DNA from 2 places in the Shewanella sp. ENK2 genome. Region 1 is predicted to be linked to the other one. Evidence: predicted binding sites of a transcription regulator. Region 1 holds the regulator's gene; the other holds the start of a gene.
The links. The regulator LexA, encoded in region 1, represses DNA repair genes until DNA is damaged. The targets are predictions, from matches to a motif close to TACTGTATNNNNATACAGTA.

Region 1 (4,259 bases):
CGAAAATGCACACGAGCCACACGGATAAGCTTATGCGCAATACTGACATCTGTACCGTGTTCATCAGCCATATAACGCAGCGACATGGCATTAGAAAATTGAATGAAGTTATGGCGACCTAAAAATAGAATCATTAACCATTTACGTAACCATGTTGGGTTTTCACGCTCAAAAACCGCAGCGGTCATGGTGTCGTCTTCTTTACCAGGGATACGACCCCAATATAGGCTTACAGGAACAAGCTGGATGTCGAGCTCTTTGTTCTTTTGGTGTAATTCGAGCAACTTAGTAAAGTTTGCTACAAATTTATCGCTACTATGGCGCTTACCAAACAAGGGTTTACGCCCTTCCACACACACAATTCTAGGGGTATTGAAACCATCAACATCTAACCGTTCATACGGACTTGGCAAGTTATATTTAGCTGTCATTTCATGTAAGGCAGCAATATCACTCAGCGACTCCGTTTTCATCACATAGACCACTGGCTTGTCAGGATCTAAGTTAAGGTCAGCGAACGGATCTTCAGGCACAACAACACTGTGTACCATTAATTTCTGAATCCAACGTAATGATTTAGCAATGATAGAATCTGGTTTTAGCATGGGTCTTCGCATTATCAACAACGATTTATTGCGCATAGGATACCAGAATATCATTCAGTTACACTAACCTCGGTAAATCTAGTTAACATTTAAGTAGCAAGTTTTGTTGGTTCTAACATCAAGTATCAATCACTTAGTAAGTAGCAAAACATTTAGGTACAGTACTGTATAAATAGACGGTATCCAGTACTTTTTGGCTTATTGCCTTAAGTCATAAATAATAAAACACACTAATTTACCGACGACCCACAAAAACAATAAACCACTGATTTAATAACCTTTAAATAACTAAAAACTTCGATAAAAATTCATATCTATTGCTTTATCAGCAAAAAATGTTGGTTAATACTTGCGCGACCAAAGATACTGTATATAATGACAGTCACTGTATAAAAAGACAGGAATCAACATGAGACCTTTAACGCCACGACAAGCTGAAATTCTAGAATTAATTAAATGCAATATTGCCGAGACAGGAATGCCACCAACTCGTGCAGAAATTGCCACTAGATTAGGCTTTAAAAGTGCTAATGCTGCAGAAGAACATTTAAAAGCACTCGCTAAAAAAGGTTGCATTGAAATTATTCCAGGTACCTCTCGCGGTATCCGTATGGTCCAAGAAGAAGAGGAAGTCGAAGAAGGCTTACCACTGATTGGTCAGGTTGCGGCTGGTGAACCAATTTTGGCGTTAGAACATGTTGAACAATACTTTCAAGTTGATCCTGAAATGTTTAAACCCAATGCTAATTTCTTACTACGTGTTCGTGGCGACAGTATGAAGGATATTGGCATTATTGAAGGCGACTTATTAGCGGTTCACAAAATGCAGCAAGCTAAAAATGGTCAAGTCGTTGTTGCCCGTGTTGATGATGATGTCACTGTGAAGCGTTTTGAAAAGAAAGGCAACGTTGTTTATCTGCATGCAGAAAACGAGCAGTACTCGCCGATAAAAGTCGATTTAACATGCCAAAGCCTTACGATTGAAGGGCTCGCTGTTGGCGTTATCCGTAATGGAGGTTGGTTATGAACACATTAATAGGTAATGCACCACGTCACCCAGGTTTATGGATGGACATGGCATCAGCAGCTGCGCCAGTAAAGCAAGGTATCGAAACCAAACAAACAGCTAACCAAGGGTTAACTGAATTAACTCAGCTATGCGGCCAGTTAGCCGTATTAAGTCAACAAGGGCGATGGATTGTACTGATTAATCCGCCTCACATTGGTTACAAACAAATTCTAGCGAACGCCAATGTCAGAATGGACCGTGTATTACTGGTTCACACTAAAGATGAAGTCGAAACACTGTGGGCAATGGAAAAAGCACTCACAAGTGGTACATCCAGCGCAGTCATTACATGGACAACCCCATTAGATGCTCGTGATAATCGTCGCATTCAATTAGTCGCTAAAAGCGCCTTAGCGCAAGGTGTCATTATTGAAGATGTAAATACTCACTTACGTGATGACCAATTAAACGCCAGTAATCCTGTGACTGCAACCCAATTGAATTTATCTGCATTTCACTAAAGTCTATTTGCTAAAAAAGCCCTTCATTTCGGTGACGGGCTTTTTTTGCGCCTTTTTTCAGCAAATTAGATGATAAAGTGATCTTGATCAATATTTAATCTCCAAGTAATGTAGTTAACAAGGGAGTAACATTTATTGACCTCTCTTAGTGGTAAAAATGAACATAAGTGATAAAACGCTGTAAAGATTGTGCTGGTACCATGCGGTATAGAAAGCCTTGAATAAAAAGCGTCAATTTAAGAATTGAAAAGTTCAGTATTAGGTACAAGTGTGGCCACCAAAACCCAATAGAATAATCGAGTATTAATACTCACTGCCACCGTGTGCTTTGAAGTGATCAAACTTTTTCGGGAATAGAAAAGTTTGCATAGAGCAGAGTATTACTGTGTGACTTTTCCTTGTTGTTATTGCAAATCGCAATTGGCAGAGGAGTAGTCTTGTGAAGCGATTGTTGTATGGATTAATGGTGCTGTTTTTTGCAGTGCCGCTTGCAGCGGCTGATATGCCGCTTAACATGACCCAAGGGGTAACAGAGATCAGTGGTAAGGTTTACGACCTCCATATGATCATTCTTTATATCTGTTGTGCTATTGGTGTTGTGGTATTTGGAATCATGATTTACTCCATGATTTATCATAGAAAATCAAAGGGTGCAGTACCTGCTGATTTCCATGATAGTACCAAAGTGGAAATAGCATGGACTGTCGTGCCGTTTCTTATCCTCATTGGTATGGCAATTCCTGCCACAAAAACCCTCATTGCTATGGAAGACCCAAGTGATGCGGAGTTAACTATCAAAGTAACCGGCTCTCAATGGAAATGGCATTACAGCTATTTTAATGAAGACGTCGAGTTTTACAGTTTACTTTCCACCCCTGCCGATCAAATTACTGGGACAGAAACGAAAACTGAAACTTACCTACTAGAAGTCGATAAGCCCCTCGTTCTGCCAATCAATCGTAAAGTACGCTTTTTAATGACTTCAGATGATGTGATTCACTCTTGGTGGGTTCCTGCATTTGCGGTGAAAAAAGATGCTAACCCAGGTTTTATTAATGAAGCTTGGACCAAGATTGATAAGGTTGGTACCTACCGAGGCCAATGTGCTGAGTTGTGTGGTAAAGACCACGGATTCATGCCGGTGGTAGTTGAAGCCGTTTCTGAAGCAGACTTTGAGCAATGGCTAAAAGATCAAAAACAACTAACTGCTGATGCAAAAGCCGCGGCCGAAGCGTCACTGTCGCAAACCCTGACCTTTGATGAGTTGATGGCTCAAGGTGAACAAGTTTACATGGGCCGATGTGCCGCTTGTCACCAACCAAATGGTGCAGGATTACCTGGTGTATTCCCATCTCTTATCGGCAGCCCAATCATTAAAGGGTCAGTTGCTGGCCACATTGATATTGTCGTCAACGGCCAGCCTGGTACTGCCATGCAAGCCTTCGCGAAACAGCTTACTGCAACAGAAATTGCAGTTGTTGTGACCTACGAGCGAAACGCTTGGGGTAATGATTCTGGTGATGTGGTTCAAGCTGCTGATGTGAACTCTGGTGGGGCACCTAGCGATGCAAGTGATAAACCAACGCCTGTCACTTTGCCTGCTGAGTTACCAGCGACACAACCTGAGGTAGAACAAGTGGTTGCTGACGTCGTTGAAGAAGCAACACCTGACGTTGTTATGGATGACCTATCTATGGATGAGCTGATGGCAATGGGTGAGCAAGTTTACCTCAGCAGCTGCGCTGCATGTCACCAAGCCGCTGGTACAGGTTTACCTGGCGCTTTCCCTGCATTAGTGGGCAGTCCGTTAGTCATGGGGCCTGTTGAAGGACACCTTGAAGTGGTTATCAATGGCCAACCTGGTACAGCAATGCAAGGATTTAGCTCCATACTCTCACCTCAGCAACTCGCAGCTGTTGTGACGTATGAGCGAAATGCTTGGGGAAATAATACTGGTGATGCTGTTCAAGCCACCGATGTTGTTGGTCATGGAAAGTAAGGGATACAGATGAGCACAATTACACAAGATACTACCCCAGCTCATGATGAACATTCTCATGACGGCCATGATGATCACCATCATGGCGCGCCGAAAGGCATCATGCGCTGGATATTAACCACTAA
Region 2 (4,259 bases), 1.5 Mb from region 1:
CTAACATTTCAAAGAAAGTATGGTGACGGGCGGTGTAACCTACATTATCTAAGTCATTATGCTTACCACCAGCACGAACACAACGTTGCGATGTCGTTGCACGTGAATAACCACGATTTTCCAATCCTAGAAAAGCTTCTTTAAATTGGTTCATACCCGCATTTGTAAATAATAACGTTGGATCGTTATGTGGTACTAACGAGCTACTGTCGACAACTTGGTGTCCGTTGTTACCAAAATACGCTAAAAATGCGCTTCTTAATTCTGTGGTGGTCTGAAACATGAAATCGCCCTAAATGGATAAATTCTATTTATCATGAAGCTGAATATCAGCTTTAAATTGGCAACATTATATACTTAAACAAACTGAAGGTGCGAGATCCAAGCGTATTTAGATTAGCGATTTTCTTGCTATGAGGGGCGATTACTGCAATCGGTTAATTGGTTTTTAATAATCTGTGCCGTAATACGAGCTAAATGACGTCTTTAATGAAGTCATTTCCTTACGCGCGGCGTTCGATCACATATGACAGTTAATAGAGCACTTACAAAAAAATCGCGGCCGACTCATGTCGACCGCGATAGTTATTTTCATTACTGTTAAAACGTGATTAGAACACTTCACCTGTTTCTAAATCGATGTTTTCATCCGACTCAGCTGGTGCCGCTTCTTTTTCAGTGCTTAATAGCATTTGACGTAAATTTGCTTCAATTTCTTCTGCTACTGCAGGGTTTTCAACTAGGTATTTCCCCGCATTTGCGCGGCCTTGACCAATCTTGTTGCCTTGGTAGCTGTACCAAGCACCAGCTTTCTCAACCAGCTTGTGTGCTACACCTAAATCAACGAGCTCACCAGTACGGTTAATACCTTTACCGTAAAGAATTTGGAATTCAGCTTGTCTAAATGGCGCTGCAATTTTATTTTTAACGACCTTTACTCGAGTCTCGTTACCTACGACAGCATCGCCGTCTTTAATAGCACCTGTACGACGAATATCTAAACGTACAGAAGCGTAGAATTTAAGTGCATTACCACCCGTTGTGGTTTCAGGGTTACCAAACATAACACCAATTTTCATACGAATTTGGTTAATGAAAATAAGTAGCGTATTTGACTGTTTTAAGTTACCTGCAAGCTTACGCATTGCTTGGCTCATCATACGTGCGGCAAGGCCCATATGAGAATCACCAATTTCACCTTCAATTTCAGCTTTTGGTGTTAATGCTGCAACAGAATCGACAATAATTACATCAACAGCACCTGAACGTGTTAGCGCATCACAGATTTCAAGCGCTTGCTCACCAGTATCAGGTTGTGAACATAATAGGTTATCAATATCGACACCTAGATTTTTTGCATAGATAGGGTCTAGAGCATGCTCAGCATCAATAAACGCACACGTTTTGCCTTCACGTTGTGCTGCAGCAATAACTTCAAGTGTTAACGTTGTTTTACCCGATGATTCTGGACCGTAAATTTCAACGATACGTCCCATTGGTAAACCACCAGCACCTAAGGCAACATCCAACGAAAGCGAACCTGTAGAAATGGTTTCAACATCCATTGTGCGATCAGCGCCCAACTTCATGATTGAACCTTTACCAAATTGCTTTTCAATTTGACCTAATACAGCATTCAGCGCTTTCTCTTTATTTGGATCTGCTTTCATTCTCTTTATCCCTTTAAGGTGACTCAGTTCGAATAACGAACTTGGTAACGAATAAATTTGTCTGTTTCGTAATATGAGCTCAGTATACTGTATAATCATACAGTATCAATAGTTACTGTATAATTTTTTTCCTTTTTTTACCTTACTATTATTTACACATTAAAAATCATACAGTTAATAACAATAATATATTAATAACGATAAATAGCAGACAAACAAAACCACTGTATACAGTACTTCTAGGTTGGGTAAATACTTGAGTTTACAACAATAAGTATTGTTCAAAAAATCAGTAAACAAGGGCAAGACGGCATAGCATCGTTGCGATTCTATTGGGTATCAAATCAATTGTTGTTAAGATGACCGCCTATATTGACCCAGACTTAGCCTAATTCAAAATAAAGTAAGAGCAATCACTTAATGACCGTAAATGAAGACCCAAATTTAGAAAAGCACACTCCCATGATGCGCCAGTATTTAACGCTGAAAGCACAGCATCCTGAAATGCTGTTGTTTTATCGTATGGGAGACTTTTATGAATTATTTTATGAAGACGCTAAGCTGGCATCTGAACTGTTAGGTATCTCATTAACTGCACGTGGAAAAAGTGGTGGTAACGCGATTCCCATGGCAGGGCTTCCCTACCACGCCGTTGAAGGTTACCTCGCAAAATTGGTTCAAATTGGTCAATCTGTCGCTATTTGTGAACAAGTCGGTGACCCTGCTACAAGTAAAGGACCAGTTGAGCGTAAAGTTGTAAGAATTGTTACCCCAGGTACCTTAACCGACGAGGCCTTACTACAAGAAAAGCAGGATAACTTACTTGCTGCGGTATATCAGGGTAAGAGTGGATTTGGCTACGCGACTTTAGATGTTTCGTCTGGTCGATTTGTTATTGTTGAACTTGAAAATGAAGAAACACTGGAAGCTGAACTGCAACGTACCAGTCCTGCAGAATTGCTCTACAGTGAAGATTTACTTGACCGCCAATTAATTGAAAATCGCAAAGGCATACGTCGAAGACCTGAATGGGAGTTTGATTACGATACCAGCATTCAATTACTTCTAGAGCAATTTGGTACCAAAGATCTTCATGGATTTGGTATTACAAATGCTAGGCTTTCGCTTCAAGCAGCTGGCTGCTTAATGCAATATGTCAAAGACACACAAAAAACAGCTTTGCCTCATATTAATAGCATCACCATGTTTAATCAGGCTGATACTATCATTCTTGATGCTGCCACCCGCCGAAACTTAGAGCTTACTATTAATTTATCTGGTTCACGTGATAATACCTTAGCTTGGGTACTCGATAAGACAGCGACGCCGATGGGAAGTCGTATGTTGCAGCGATGGATCCACCAACCGCTGCGTGACCAACAGCATATTAGCCAAAGGCAACAAGCAGTTGCTGAGTTAATTGATACGGGGTTATATGCAGATTTACACCAGCAATTAAAAGCCCTTGGCGATATCGAACGTATCATGGCGAGGCTAGCTATTCGCAGCGCACGCCCACGAGATTTTGCCCGTCTTCGCCAGGCGTTGGCTTTATTACCTGAAATTCAGCAAACTTTAGGTCACTGTCAACAAAGTGAACTCCAACGTCTAGCCAATTTATTAGGCGAGTTTCCAGAGCAGCAACAGCTATTGGAAAATGCGATTGTCGATAATCCGCCTATGCTTATCCGTGATGGCGGCGTAATTAAAGCGGGTTACAACGCACAACTAGATGAATGGCGTGGCCTAAGTGAAGGGGCATCTGATTATCTAGTACAATTAGAAAACCGTGAAAAAGAACAAACAGGCATCAATACCTTAAAGGTCGGCTACAACCGGGTTCACGGCTACTATATCGAAGTGAGTCGCTTACAATCAGATCAAGTTCCTTTGAGCTATCAGCGTCGTCAAACACTAAAGAATACCGAACGCTACATCACACCAGAGTTAAAAGAATACGAAGAGAAAGTGCTATCTAGTCAAGGAAAGGCATTAGCGATTGAAAAGCAGCTTTGGGAAGAGTTATTTGATTTACTTTTACCTAAATTGCATGAACTACAACTGTTTGCCCAAGCTGCATCCGAATTAGATGTGCTAAGCAACTTTGCAGAGCGAGCTGAAACACTGGATTATCATTGTCCAGAAATCAGTAATGACATTGGTATTCATATCGAGTCTGGCCGTCATCCTGTGGTCGAATTAGTTAGCCAAACACCATTTATTGCCAACCCAGTCAACCTCGCGCCTAAGCGAAGAATGCTTATCGTAACAGGGCCCAATATGGGGGGTAAGTCGACTTATATGCGTCAGGTTGCGTTAATCACGCTTATGGCTCATATAGGTAGCTTTGTACCTGCACAAAAAGCAATTATCGGCCCTGTAGATCGAATATTTACACGTATCGGCGCCTCTGACGATCTCGCTTCTGGACGTTCTACTTTTATGGTCGAAATGACAGAAACCGCTAACATTCTTCATAATGCTACAGAGAAAAGTTTAGTTTTAATGGATGAAATCGGTCGAGGTACTTCGACCTATGACGGTTTATCTCTAGCTTGGTCAGCAGCAGAGTATTTAGCTGAAAAAGTG

Region 2: the regulator LexA is predicted to act here: its motif matches at 1,946-1,965, upstream of mutS (DNA mismatch repair protein MutS).

The regions. Positions count from the first base shown of each region.
Region 1 covers NZ_CP171406.1:2,120,080-2,124,338, reverse strand. Annotated here, with positions in the region: gene plsB (glycerol-3-phosphate 1-O-acyltransferase PlsB) at 1-605, opposite strand, end outside; gene lexA (transcriptional repressor LexA) at 1,015-1,632, shown strand; gene ACGEDC_RS09435 (cell division inhibitor SulA) at 1,629-2,135, shown strand; gene coxB (cytochrome c oxidase subunit II) at 2,575-4,134, shown strand; gene ctaD (cytochrome c oxidase subunit I) at 4,144-4,259, shown strand, end outside.
Region 2 covers NZ_CP171406.1:628,706-632,964, forward strand. Annotated here, with positions in the region: gene alaS (alanine--tRNA ligase) at 1-283, opposite strand, end outside; gene recA (recombinase RecA) at 612-1,670, opposite strand; gene mutS (DNA mismatch repair protein MutS) at 2,091-4,259, shown strand, end outside.